2 regions of the Pacificibacter sp. genome follow, and region 1 is predicted to be linked to the other one. Evidence: riboswitches for the same ligand, from Rfam matches in the RefSeq annotation. Region 1 holds a riboswitch; the other holds the start of a gene.
What was found. A riboswitch is a leader RNA that binds a small molecule or an ion and turns the genes downstream of it on or off. The one in region 1 is predicted to bind FMN.
Positions count from the first base shown of each region.

Region 2: linked by a shared signal. The riboswitch ahead of ABF287_RS01575 (6,7-dimethyl-8-ribityllumazine synthase) and the one ahead of ABF287_RS04300 (DMT family transporter) in region 1 are both predicted to bind FMN.

Region 1 covers NZ_JBDMZG010000042.1:3,410-10,436, forward strand. The annotation lists gene ABF287_RS04275 (DUF1127 domain-containing protein) at 74-286, shown strand; gene ABF287_RS04280 (Bax inhibitor-1/YccA family protein) at 503-1,276, shown strand; gene ABF287_RS04285 (hypothetical protein) at 1,425-2,030, shown strand; gene ABF287_RS04290 (GNAT family N-acetyltransferase) at 2,035-2,607, opposite strand; gene rpmG (50S ribosomal protein L33) at 2,742-2,909, opposite strand; FMN riboswitch at 3,249-3,411, shown strand; gene ABF287_RS04300 (DMT family transporter) at 3,494-4,414, shown strand; gene ABF287_RS04305 (DUF533 domain-containing protein) at 4,487-5,197, opposite strand; gene ABF287_RS04310 (STAS/SEC14 domain-containing protein) at 5,330-5,707, opposite strand; RNA gene rnpB (RNase P RNA component class A) at 5,837-6,241, opposite strand; gene ABF287_RS04320 (N-acetylmuramoyl-L-alanine amidase) at 6,254-6,952, opposite strand; gene ABF287_RS04325 (hypothetical protein) at 6,959-7,027, opposite strand, start outside.
Region 2 covers NZ_JBDMZG010000020.1:48,985-56,011, forward strand. The annotation lists gene sufC (Fe-S cluster assembly ATPase SufC) at 1-574, shown strand, start outside; gene sufD (Fe-S cluster assembly protein SufD) at 574-1,869, shown strand; gene ABF287_RS01555 (YIP1 family protein) at 1,875-2,372, shown strand; gene ABF287_RS01560 (cysteine desulfurase) at 2,365-3,582, shown strand; tRNA gene ABF287_RS01565 (tRNA-Arg) at 3,652-3,728, shown strand; gene ABF287_RS01570 (MipA/OmpV family protein) at 3,861-4,679, opposite strand; FMN riboswitch at 5,017-5,153, shown strand; gene ABF287_RS01575 (6,7-dimethyl-8-ribityllumazine synthase) at 5,242-5,712, shown strand; gene ABF287_RS01580 (DUF882 domain-containing protein) at 5,788-6,357, opposite strand; gene ABF287_RS01585 (L,D-transpeptidase family protein) at 6,915-7,027, shown strand, end outside.

The DNA.
Region 1 (7,027 bases):
CGCACAATCGGCGAAACATATCAACATGAATGATACATAGACACTGACACTTCACACATAGGAAAGTAAAGCCATGCTTACATTGACACTCCGCGCTCCACGCGCCCGCAGCCACTCTTCATCATTGTTGTCTCGCTTTGTCCAAGCGCGCGCATTGGCGCGTCAACGAAAAGCTTTGGCAGAACTCGACGACACAATCCTAGAAGACATCGGCCTCACACGCATGGAAGCCGACCGCGAAGCCGCACGCCCGACTTGGGATGCCCCTCAACACTGGATGAAATGATCTTGTTAAGTCTCAAAAGTATCGCCTGATTGGACTCATTGTCCCCGATCCATCAGCGATCCAGACCGCGCTTTGCAAAAAGGCGCGGTCTTTTTACATCTTCACCCCCGATTTCCACCTTTGCGCCTTGAAAATGACCCGTTTCACGCCAATATTGATGTGGAAACCAAGCAATCGGCTTGGAACAAAGTTTTAAATCGCACAGGAGACAGTTTAATGGCTGACTACAGAACGATTGATGCAGGCATTGGTGCCCGCTCAGCCGCCCAAATCGATGCAGGCCTTCGCACGCATATGAACAAAGTTTACGGCACGATGTCTATCGGGCTGTTGCTGACTGCGTTGGCAGCTTGGGCTATTGCAAATCTTGCTGTGACCTCAACCCCAACTGAATTCATGTTCCGTGACGGTCAATACCTGACGGGCCTCGGTCAAGCGATTTACATGTCCCCATTGAAATGGGTCGTCATGTTTGCCCCGCTCGGCATGATCTTTGCCTTTGGCGCAGCCGTTAACCGCCTGTCTGCCTCTGGCGCACAGCTCTTCTTCTACGCATATGCGGCGCTGATGGGCCTCTCAATCAGCTCGATCTTCTTGGTCTACACAGGTATTTCGATCACGCAGACATTCCTCGTGACCGCAATTTCCTTCGCAGGCCTGTCGATCTTTGGCTACACTACTAAGAAAGACCTGTCCGGCATGGGCACGTTCTTGATGATGGGCTTGATCGGTTTGATCGTTGCTTCCATCGTCAACATCTTCTTGGGTTCTGGCATGCTGAGCTTTGCGATCTCTGCCATCGGCGTTTTGATCTTTGCTGGTCTGACCGCTTATGACACGCAGAAAATCAAAACAGAGTACCTTGCGCATGCACATGCGATGGATGCTTCATGGCTTGCGAAATCCGCGATCATGGGCGCGTTGAACCTCTACCTCGACTTCATCAACATGTTCATGTTCTTGCTGAGCTTCCTCGGCAACCGCGAGTAATTTTAGCTACATTCGAATAGAGAAAGGCCGGTCTTAGGACCGGTCTTTTTCATTTGTGACGTTGCTTAAACTGGAGTTTTCGATAGCTTAAAGCGAAACTGAGATGCCGCCACACGAACCTGGTGCCGCGCATGGGCAAAGGACTTATATGAAAATTCTCTATGTTGACGATGAACAAAGCACTCTAAATGCCTTTGCGCAAAACCATGCACGCGACCGCGTTTTCGTGGAAACCCGTCAAGACAGTTCAGATGTGGTCGAGCGCTTGACCGAATGCGCATCAGCAGATTTGCCTAACCTAATCGTGCTTGACCTTTATGCGACAAAGGACGTGCTTAACAGCGCTGAGGCGGCTCAAGTCAACCAACAGGTTGATGATCTCGTGCGCCAGATTTCGGACAAACGCAAAGAACTTGCCACTGTAGTGCATCACTCAAAAACACCGACAGGCCTTGAGACGTTAAAGCGCCTTAAGGCCACACCCAGTTTGCGTGATATTCCCGTTGTTTTGACCACCCGTGAAGGCCTATCCTTGATTGGCGACGAACAGTATAGCGAATCCGTCCAACTTGGAGCCAACTGGATTATGAAAGGGCGCAAGGCACAGACCGAGCGCACCTTTTTCTTTAAGGTAGTGAATGACGCCAGACATGCAGGACCGCGCATCAAGAGAGATGTTTCATTAATGATCGTCGGCACTCTTTTGGGCACGGCCCTAAGTCTTGGGATCCCATATCTGGTGTCGCAAATCTAGACCTTTACGCCAAGGCGCGCTGCATCTGGATCGCAGGGAGGTACAAGCCAGGTTCCAACGTCAATTCAACCTCACCTGTGGCACTGAACCCCTGCGCCTCATAGAACTCTTCAGCCGCCAAAGTGGACAGGCAAAACATTTTCTCAACCCCCTGAGTTTGCGCGTGCGCCAAGGCGTGTTCAACAATCAGCGAGCCAACACCCGAGCGGGTCCATTTGGGCAGAACGGCAACACGGCGCATGTGGCCGTTGCTGGCAGGCCCAAGACCGCCAAAGGGCGTCGCCTGAGACCAACCCCCTGCGCCCAAAAGCACACCGCCAGCGTCCGCAACAAAATAGGTACCGCCAGACAACAGGCTGGGGGCGGTACGCATCAAACGTGGCAAGGCCCGCGCAAGAATATCATCGTGGTAAACGGGCTTCATCAACGCGCCGTAGCTGGCAGCAATCAGCGTATCGATGGCAAGCGCGTCGCTTGGCAAAGCCGCACGCAAAATAAAGGGCGGCAAATCTGTATTGGGGTGCGATTGAAGGCTTAAACTGCCGTCATTCGAAGGGCTTTCTTGTAATAGGCACATATCGGGATCTCCTGTGTCACGCCTATGCTGCGTGTCGTATCGGGGAGGTCCGCGAGGATAATCTTTTAAGCAAAGAAAAACCGCGCGAACCTTGTGGTTTGCGCGGCTTTTGCATTTCGTCGTTCAAATCAGGCTTACTTGATTTTGCCTTCTTTGTACTCAACATGCTTGCGCACAACCGGGTCGTACTTTTTCATGACCATCTTTTCGGTCATCGTACGCGCGTTCTTTTTGGTCACATAAAAGTGGCCCGTGTCCGCAGTTGAGTTCAGACGGATTTTGATTGTGGTTGGCTTAGCCATTTTTAAAGTCTCCAGTCTTTCGTCCAACGGGTCAGTCGGGCACTTACGCGTGACACCCCGTGAAATCTCTTGAAGCCCGCCTTTTATAGGGTTGCCAGACCGAGTCAATGGTCAAGGCGCCAAAAAAAGCAAGCAAGGCCACCATGGCCAAAAAAATAACGCACTGATCGCTAAAAACGTTCAATCCGTCGCTCTTGCGCACCCTATGACACAGATTCGCCGGCACAACCAGTGGCATATGGCAGATCTTTGACGCTTCTTTTTGGCCATTGCGATTCAATACCCCAGTTGCGCTCAAGCGCTTGGCCGCATAACGTCACCGCGCGGTCAATTCGGCCGCAACGTTCTCAGGGCGGGGCGCAATTCCCCACCGGCGGTAAGGTTGGCGTGCGAACGACAACCAAGCCCGCGAGCGCTTTGGGTGGCACGTGCCACTCTTGGGTCAGCAGATCTGGTGTGATTCCAGAGCCGACGGTCATAGTCCGGATGAAAGAGAGCGGGACCAAATGCGAAGCGCCCCACGGCGTCTGCGCACTGTGTTGTCCTGTGTGCCTTGAGTTATGCGCAACAGAAAAGGACATCGCATGACTCGACCAATTCAATCGACCTCCGCGCCATTTGGCGCCCTTCATTCCCCTGCACGGCTCGGCGCCGCCTTAATGGTTATTGCAGGTATTCTCTTCGCCGTGATCAATCTTTTGGGCCAATACGGCACCATGGTTCAGGGCATCGCCCCGACCCGCCTCGCCTTTTGGCAATATTTCATCGCCTTTGTATTTTCCGCCCCTTGGGTGATCCGCCATGGGATCAAGGCCATGCACACCAGCGCGCTGACCTTGCACGTGATGCGCGTGGTATCTTCTGCCATCGGGGTGCAATTGTGGATCACGGGGTTGGCCCATGTGCCAATCTGGCAAGCCATTGCCTTGATCATGCTATCCCCCTTTTTCGTCACGCTGGGCGCGGGATTGTTCTTGGGCGAAAAGAGCACGCTCGAGCGTTGGATCGCTGTCACCGTTGGCTTCATCGGCGGCATGATCATACTGGCCCCGTGGGCAGAAGACTTTTCGGCCTACGCGCTTTATCCAGTGGGGGCAGCTGTGTTTTGGGCTTTGACGTCCTTGCTGACCAAACGCATGACCGCAACGGAAAGCCCTGAGAGCCTGACGGTTTATCTGTTGCTCTTGCTGACACCAATCAATCTGGCCTTGGCTGTCAGTGGCGATGCCGGTCTTGGCAACCTTGCCATCGGGGCAAACCTTGTGGGGCTTGTGATGCTGTCTGCTGGGGTTTTGACTGCGCTGGCGCAATACGCCATCGCCAAGGCTTATAGCGTTGCAGATGCGGCGTATTTGCAGCCCTTTGACCACCTCAAACTCCCGCTCAATGTGGGCTTTGGCGTGCTGGCCTTCGGCTTTGTCCCACCAGGGTCGATGTGGCTTGGGTCCCTGCTAATTGTCGGCGCGTCCGTGTATCTGCTGCGCCAAGAATCGCGCAGCACTTGACGCATCCCACCCTAAAATCAAAAAAGGGCGGCCCCATCAGGCCGCCCTTTTCAATTTAAAAAACCCGATCGCTTACAAAGCAGGTTTGCCCATAGACAGATGAATCTCTGTTTGCTTAGCGGGATCCAACTGAACCGCCTCGGCCAAAGCTTTCAAAAACGTGCGCTCTGCATCTGTATCAACCGAAATCGCCATCAACGCAGCCGCATAGACTTTGGCTTTGGTCTCTTCTGTCACATCCTTGGCCAAAGCCGTCGGGTCAACGGGGGCATCAAGTTCACCTTGGACGAAATCAATTTCTTCTTGCGAGGCGTCTGTCAGGTGATCCAAGATTTTGGTGCGTTCTTCGGCGTCGATTTCACCATCAGATTTTGCGGCCATAATCATAGCGCGGATCATCAGCTTGGCGTTTTCTTCAGTGGCCTCACCGATGGGCGTGCCCTCGGTCACAGACGCGAACATATCAGACAGACCGCCAGCACCCGCAGCCGCCGCACCACCCATTGCAGAGAACAAAGATCCAAGGCCAGCTTCGGTCGCCTCGGACGCATCGGCGGCTTGCGCACCGAAGGTGCTCATCATTTTGCGAATGGCGTCGGCTCCACCAGGGACGCCGAACTTTTCAGCCATCTGTCCCATTTGATCCGCCATACCGCCTTCATCGCCAGCCTTGCGCATGGCGTCGCGCACGCCGTCCATACCGCCCATTTTACGAACTTTATCAACGCCTTTTGCCGCCGCAAAACCAACAGCCAACGTGGCCAGTGTTTTCATGAAACTCATGGGTCTCTCCCCGTTAATTACCAAACTCACTTATAAGTATGGGGGCGAGCGCACATTTTTCCAAGGTTTTAGAGCAATTAGGGGGAGGCAATGCGCCCCATTCACCCCCAATACCCCAAGTGGCGCAAAGCGTTAGTCTGCGCCGTCGCCTTGTAACCAAGCCTCAGCCGCAGCCGTTTCATCGAACTCAAAGCTTTTGATATCAAGCCCTGGAAACAAAGCGCCCTCAAGCGTGGCGGCTTTTCGCAACCACCCCGCATCGGTCAACACGGCGCATTTGTCGTATTTGCCAAGCAAACCAAACAGCTTTGGCAAACGCGCGAGTTCCACGCCGATGGCCGCCAATGAGGGCAACGAGAATTCAGAAATCTTGTAGAACATTTGCCCATTCGTGACGTCTTCAGACAGCTCGATGAGTTCATCGAGACCTTCACGCATCACTTGCGCATCAAGCGCGCCGCTCAGAGAAATATCCACTCGGTTTTCAGAGTGTTTTGTGACTTTTAACATCGAAACAACCTCCATTCATTGCGCTTTTTGATACCACAATGCGAATATGGCGGTGTTGATGTCGGTCAAATACGTGAAAATTTTGCCAAAGCCTGTCTGGTGCCGCACCCTTGAACACTGGTCATTGATTTGCACGGATGGCCTATAAGCCGGATTTTGTTCAGGCGCGAACGCCGTCGATGACCATTCCTCTAGGTGCATTGTTACCAATACACTCAAGCTGCCAACCCGGGTCTCTCGGGCTTGAACCTCCCTATGATGACGTCGCTTGCGCGATGCCTCACACGAAACCCCTATTTGGCATTGCTCCCAGTGGGGCTTGCCGTGCCGCTCGCGTTGCCGCTTGCGCGGTGGTCTCTTACTCCACCGTTTCACCCTTACCTCCGATATAGAAGGCGGTCTGTTCTCTGTGGCGCTATCCCTAAGGTTACCCTCGCCGGGCGTTACCCGGCACTGTCGTCCAATGGAGTCCGGACTTTCCTCGCGTCCCAGTAGGTTTACACCCCCAGAACCCGCGGTCATCCAGCCATCCGTGCGGGATTGGACTTAGGCTGTGTGCGGCGCGCGGTCAACGGGAAAGCGCACAGCCAAATCGCGTGCAATCGCCATGTCGACGCCGTCCAACGCCCCAACATGATGAGGCCGGAAACGATCCCGAAACGCCGATAGGCGCGCATCAAGAGCTATGTCAGCACAATACCCAAAGCTCGCCAAATCATCCGAAAAGCGATTTTCATCGACAGTCAATGGCGTGGTGTTCTCGCTCCAAACCGACAATCCGCCCAGCGCCAATCGACGCCAGTCGAACCGCGGACCCGGATCAATTTTGCGGCGCGGCGCCATATCGGAATGACCAATGACCCGCTCTGGCGCAATAGCATGTCGGGTATTGATGTCGTGCAGAAGCTCTTCCAAAGCATCCATTTGCGCGGCGGCAAAAGGCATGTTGCCAGCGTTGGCCAATTCGATACCGATGGAGCGCGAATTGACATCCGTCACATCGCCCCACCGCCCAGCGCCCGCGTGCCACGCGCGTTTGGCCTCATCGACCATTTGAATGATGCGCCCTTTCGGGTCGATCAGATAATGCGCAGAGACTTCAAACTCGGGATTGCAAAGCCGCGCAATGGCCTCTTCAGCGGACGCCATGGCTGTGTAATGCAACACAACAATGTCAGGCACAGCCCCACCCTTGCGCTCGCCAAAATTGGGCGATGCATGGGAAAGGCACTCTAGCTTGCTCATGTTGTTTTAGTTGCGGCCAGCGGCCAAACGGAAGGGATGCGGATCCCAAGAACAGGCAAAACCGTCCCCGTCTGG
Region 2 (7,027 bases), on a different contig from region 1:
TTTGGACGGCGAAGATCTGTTCGAAATGGAACCAGAAGAGCGCGCGGCTGCGGGCCTTTTCTTGGCGTTCCAATACCCTGTTGAAATCCCAGGGGTGGGCAACATGACATTCTTGCGCACTGCGGTGAATTCACAGCGTAAACTGCGCGGCGAACCTGAATTGACTGCGGGTGAGTTCCTGAAGATCGTTCGCGCGAAAGCAAAGACACTCAAAATCGACGCGGACATGCTGAAACGTCCGGTTAACGTTGGCTTTTCTGGTGGTGAGAAAAAGCGTAACGAGATTTTGCAAATGGCGATGCTTGAGCCAAAGGTTTGCATCTTGGATGAAACCGACTCTGGTCTTGATGTTGATGCGATGAAACTTGTTGCGGAAGGCGTGAATGCGCTGCGCGATGGCAAACGGTCATTCGTCGTGATCACGCACTACCAACGCCTTTTGGACCACATCAAACCTGACGTTGTGCACATCATGTCCAACGGCCGTATCATCAAAACCGGTGGTCCTGAGTTGGCCTTGGAAGTCGAGCACAACGGCTACACTGATCTTCTTGCGGAGCAGGGAGAGGCATAATGACACGCGCACAATTGAAACAACGCAAACGCGACGATGCGGCCACGCGTCTGAGCGGAGTTGCGATCCCAACAGGGGCCGCTTGGGCGACCCAGTTGCGTGAAAATGCATTGGCGCGCAGCCTTGAAATGGGCCTGCCAACCAAACGCGACGAATATTGGAAATGGACAGATCCAAGCACTTTGACGGCGCTCGCGCCAACCAAAGCTGAAGTGTTTGATCCGCAAGAAAAACCATTTTTCGACGGCATCGACCGCTTGAAGATCGTCTTTGTGGATGGTGTTTTTGACGCAGACGCATCTGATGATTTCGCAGGTGAAGGCCTTGAAATTTCAATGCTTTCCGACGCGCTGAACTCAGATATTCACTGGGCCAAAGATGCATACGGCGTTTTGGAGCAGGCCGGACAGTCCCCAGTAGAGCGGCCTTTGGCGGCGCTGAACACAGCCTTTGCAACCGATGGTGTCGTGATCCATGTGACGGGCAAAGTCGAAAAGCCTGTTTCCTTGGTCTACATCCATGAAAATGAAACTTCCGACGCTATCTTGCACCACCTCGTTAAGATCGAAACAGGTGGCGAAGTGACGTTGTTGGAAAATGGTCCAGCAGCGGCGCGGTTCAACAAAGTCTTGGAAGTAGACGTCGCTGATGGCGCGTCGTTCCACCACATTCGCGCGCAAGGTCGTGACCACGAACGCCGTGCGGCCACGCATATTTTTGCCCGTCTTGGCAGCGAAAGCTTGTTCAAGTCGTTCACAATGACTGCAAACGGCATTTTGACGCGCAACGAAGTCGTGATCGAACTTTTGGGCGACGATTCACAAGCGCATGTTGGCGGTGTTTGCATGGGCGACGGTGAGTTCCTGCATGATGACACCGTCTTTATCACGCATGATGCCGAACGTTGTGAATCCCGTCAGGTCTTTAAAAAGGTTTTGCGCAATGGCGCGACAGGCGTTTTCCAAGGCAAAATCTTGGTCAAAGACGGCGCGCAGAAAACCGATGGCTATCAGATTTCGCAAGCACTTTTGCTGGATGATGACAGTCAGTTCTTGGCCAAGCCTGAGCTTGAGATTTACGCCGATGACGTTGCCTGTTCACATGGGTCCACCACGGGTGCGATCGACGAAGAAGCCTTGTTCTATCTTAAGTCTCGCGGTGTTCCGACAGTTGAGGCCACCGATTTGCTAACGTTGGCGTTTTTGGCGGAAGCCATCGAAGAAATCGAACGCGAAGACATTGCGGGTGACGTTTTGGAACGTCTCGAAGCGTGGCTTGCGCGCCGTAAAGGATAAGCGCTATGGGCGTCGTCTCTGATATCTTACGCAACTACCGCGCCCCGCGTGCGGTGTTGCGCCATCGCATTGGGCCTGTGGTCAACGAAGGCAGCGCGCTGATCACGGTTGTGTTGGCGTGCAGTTTGATCTTTGTGGCGCAGTGGCCGCGTTTGTCTCGCGAAGCTTTTGAGCAGGGCAAAGAGTTGGAAATGATGGTCGGAGGCGCACTTTTGGCATGGGTCTTTATCATGCCGCTTGTGCTTTACGCTTTGGCAATGTTCCTACATTTCGTGTTGCGTCTGGTGGGCGGCAAACAGTCTGCATATGAGACGCGCATGGCGACGTTCTGGCCGCTTTTGGCGGCATCCCCACTGTGGCTGTTGTACGGCATGATGGTGGGATTTTTGGGGGCAGGGGCTGGCGTGACCATCATCGGCCTTATCGCTTTCGCAACTTTTGTGGTGTTCTGGAGTTTGGGGCTGATCGAAGTCGCCTTTCCCAAAGAGGTCTCTGATGTATGATGTAAACGCCATTCGCGCGCAGTTCCCCATTCTGTCGCGGCAGGTCAATGGCAAGCCTTTGACCTATCTCGACAGCGGGGCGTCCGCGCAAAAGCCACAGGTTGTAATTGATGCGGTCACACAGGCCTATTCAGAAGAATATTCTAATGTTCACCGTGGTTTGCACTTTTTGTCCAACCTTGCGACGGACAAATACGAAGGCGTGCGCGATATCGTAAAGACGTTTTTGAACGCGCCTCATGAAGATGACATCATCTTTACCTCTGGCACGACCGAAGGCATCAATTTGATCGCTTACAGTTGGGCCATGCCACGCCTTCAGGCTGGTGACGAAATTCTGATTTCCGTTTTGGAGCATCACGCCAACATCGTTCCATGGCATTTTCTGCGCGAGCGTATGGGGGTTGTGATCAAGTGGGTCGAATGTGCCCCTGATGGCAGCTTAGATGCGCAAGCCGTGATTGACGCGATGGGGCCAAAAACCAAGCTGGTTTCTGTGACGCAGATGTCAAACGTCACCGGCACACGCGTTGATGTGAAAGCCATTTGCCACGCCGCACGCGAACGCGGCATTGCCAGCTTGATCGACGGATCTCAGGGGGCTGTACACGGTCCTGTTGATGTCCAAGATTTGGGCTGTGATTTCTATCCTATCACCGGTCATAAACTTTATGGTCCCTCGGGTTCAGGGGCGATTTACGTGCACCCTGATCGCCAAGCCGAGATGCGCCCTTTCATGGGCGGTGGCGATATGATCGACGTTGTTGGACGGGACACTGTGACTTACAACAAACCACCGATGAAGTTCGAGGCCGGCACGCCTGGCATCGTGCAAACCATCGGAATGGGCGTGGCTTTGGACTGGTTGATGAACGTTGGCATGGACAATGTCGCAAAGCATGAAGCCGAGATTGCCACATACGCGAGCGAGAAGCTGCAAAGCCTCAATTGGTTGCAGGTTCAAGGCACAGCGCCAGATAAGGGCGCGATTTTCTCGTTCACGATGGCTGGTGCCCATGCGCATGATTTGTCGACGGTGCTGGACAAGCGCGGCGTTGCTGTACGGGCTGGTGCGCATTGCGCAATGCCATTGATGGAGCACTTGGGCGTGACTGCCACCTGCCGCGCATCTTTCGCGATGTACAACACCAAAGAGGACGTCGACACATTGGTCTCAGCGCTTGAGTTGTGTCACGATCTGTTTGCTTAAAAGACAATGCCTGAGGGGCGCGAAAACCATTTGCACCCCTCAAACCCATGGCCTATACCGAGCCTCAATGCACCTATAGCTCAGCTGGATAGAGCGCTGCCCTCCGAAGGCAGAGGCCAGAGGTTCGAATCCTCTTAGGTGCGCCACAATCCCTTGATATTACGAGCAGTATGCCAGATGTGCATCTGTCGCTCTTTTAAGTTGATGGATGAAAGAAGAAGCTTTCGCCATGACCGTCCTTGCAGGGCATGGCGCAACAGCGAAAGCTTTCAGCGCTCTTAGAATGTGTAGTTGATAAAGATGCCCGTGCGAACCTGATCCTGCGATCCGCGTTCTTGTACGATGGAGGAGTCCCCAACATCACCGGTCAATTGGTCGTAGTCTACAAATCCAACCAAAGATGTATGTTCAGACAGTGGCATCATGACAGAGGCGCTTAGGCCGTAGGAATTGATCCCACCGCCTGCGTCATACTCACTGATGCCTGAGGCAATGGATTGCGTTTCTGAGACGTCAAAGTAGGCACTGTTGTAGGCATCGTCGGCAAACGTCACTTTCGGTCCGACTGAGAAGAATGCAGGGGCGGCAAACACGTCGAACAGACCGCGGTAACTGACACTGGCTTCCCCGTGCAAGCCGTCGTGACCGCCGTCGACACCTTGGCGTAGTTCTAGTCTAGACGCGATCGGGCCCGCGCCATATTCCACAAAGCCGCCGATCTCAATAGTGCCGTCAACATCGCCCAATCCAATCAAGTCAGTTGAGGCGTCGCCAGAAATCGTCAAATCGCTTTTGCCAGGGTCTTCTTCACGGCCAAAGTCGTAAGCCAGAATACCACCGGCACTCCAGTTGTCTCGAATGATTGCGGTGTATTCAATGCCGCGCAACGATGCCTTTAGACGCTCTCCGTAGCTCAGCGAGATATTAGGAAACACAGTTGTCTGATAGTCATCATCACCCAAATAGGACGGTGCGCTGACAATACCGCCACTGATGGTGATTTGCAGGCCTTCATTGTGACCGCGGTGATCCTGCGCCAGTGCGGCTGTTGGCAATGCGATGCTTACGATTACGGAAAGAGTTGGCAGTAAATTCATGTACTTTCACCTTTGATATCGACCTCAGGTCGTCATGTTTCTGTTCAAGACATTAGATATATGCACTGTGATCTCAGGCTTCATCGTGCGGTTGCTTGATGCTACATATAGTGTGAGGGAATGATATGTCCCGCGTGCAGCTCTCATTATCTATGCAGCGCTGCAAATTCTCCTTCCGAACCGCCGTTCAATCAGTGTGATGGTGAGGTAAATGTCCGGAATGGTTTGCGGTGAGTCGCGTTGTTTATGTGCATTTTGTGCCAATGTTCTGTGCTTTGGTGCATTCATTTGGAGGCGCACAGGTCTTGACCTTATTTGCGGTACTGCCTAAATTTAGGACAGTTCTCAGGGCGGGGTGTAATTCCCCACCGGCGGTTATAGTCCGCGAGCGCCTTACGCGTAAAAACGTAAGGGTCAGCAGATCTGGTGAAATTCCAGAACCGACGGTTAAAGTCCGGATGGTAGAGAATGGGGTGTGAACAGGGGGCTTTGGCTCGCTGTGAGTGCTCCTTCGTGCTCTGGGACCTAACAGTGTAAACTCAAGGGTTCCAAAATGACTAACATGACTTCAAACTTCGAAACATCTTCTCCGCGCATCGCGTTTATTCGCGCCCGTTGGCATGCTGACATTGTCGATCAAGCTTACGACGGATTTTGCGCACAAATTTCAAAACACGCGCCTGCGTCGTCCACAGACGTCTACAATGTTCCTGGTGCATTTGAAGCACCTCTTTTGGCCAAGCGCCTTGCAAAAACCGGCAAGTACGATGCGATCGTTGTTGCGGCTTTGGTCGTCGATGGCGGCATTTACCGTCATGACTTTGTGGCAGACGCCGTGGTCTCTGGCTTGATGAGCGCGCAGCTGGAAACTGAAGTGCCGATGTTCTCCGTGTCTTTGACGCCGCATCATTTTCATTCCACCGAAGATCACATCAAGTTCTACACCGACCATTTCTTGAAAAAGGGTGCTGAGGCAGCGAATGCCGTTCGGGATGTGTTGGCTTTGGAAATTCCGGCGCCCGTTGCGGCGTAACGGTTCTTGTATCGCAAAACAAAGAAGCCGCCCAAAGGGGCGGCTTTTAAAATGGTGTGATGAAATAGGGCGAAATCAGCCTTTCCATGTCCGTACAGGACCACAATCCATGTGAACAAAGTTCGCTCCACGGTAGCTGCCAACGCCGCCAGCTGAGCAATTTTGCGCAGCTGCGGCCATTTGGCCAACGGAGCGGGACTTGAGGCGTAAATCAGCGGCTTCACCCTTCATGTGGAGGGAGTTCTTAGCCACACCACGCGACCGTGAACGCAACAAGTTGTTGGTTTCTGGTGAGCGGTAGCCGGACAGCAACATGTAGGGTTCGTTGACATCCATCAATCCATGAGCCGCAGCCATAATGTCGACGGTGCGGGCGTCAATGGATTTCATTTTGCTGTTGCGCCAGTCGCGCATGAAATATGTCACTTCTTTCAAAGCATCTTTAATGTACTCGCCCTCGACCCAATAGATTGTGTCGATGCTTTCCCCAGTGCGGCCAGAATACATGCGCAAACGACGAATATCGCCAGATCCCCGAAGAAACCCTGCTGCATTGGCATAGACTGGTGCTGCTGAAAGACTTGCTGCTGCAAAACTGCGCAAAAGCGTGCGCCGCGTAATTACGCTAGACTTTTCTGTCGTCATGATCTCAAGCGTCCCATTTTTAAATTCCCGCCTCAACGCGGATGGCTTGGTGTGCCGATTTTTCGGCATTCTAACTGATCGACTACCACTCACTCTGAACTAAATCGTCCCCATGTTTAGGGAAGTCAGCAGCATATTTACCTGTTTCGGACTTTGCCAAAACAACTGTAAGCACTTCAGAACGATGCAATGTTTGACTGATTGAAAACCGTTTCCATCTGTCAAGCGTGGCTTCGCCTCAATTCCCTGAGGTGCTTGCAACTGTTTTATTGCACAAAGTGAATCACCGTCCAAGCGTTCCGTTTGTTGAAAAGGTTAAATCAACGTAAATTCGGCAGAAATCAGCGCATTGGCGGCAAATCTATGCATTTTGGCTGTAATTTCGCAACCTTCGCGGGAGTGCGCGCGAAACGACAAGCCGAATAGCGTGGATATACCTCACGTAAAATTGTGTGCTTTGTCGACCACAAGGCCAACTTCATGCAATAATTCCCCTCACATTCAGCCAGAAATGAGTTAATTTCCTAGTCAATTCGCTGTCTTTTTCGAGGGTAATTATGTTTTTTTCTAAGGTCTCTAAGGCGCATCAAACCGGTCGATTTGCGTCTGTTGTTACCAAAGGCGTCCGTTTTGCAGTTGTTTCCGTCCTGTCCACAGCTTTGGTTGTCGG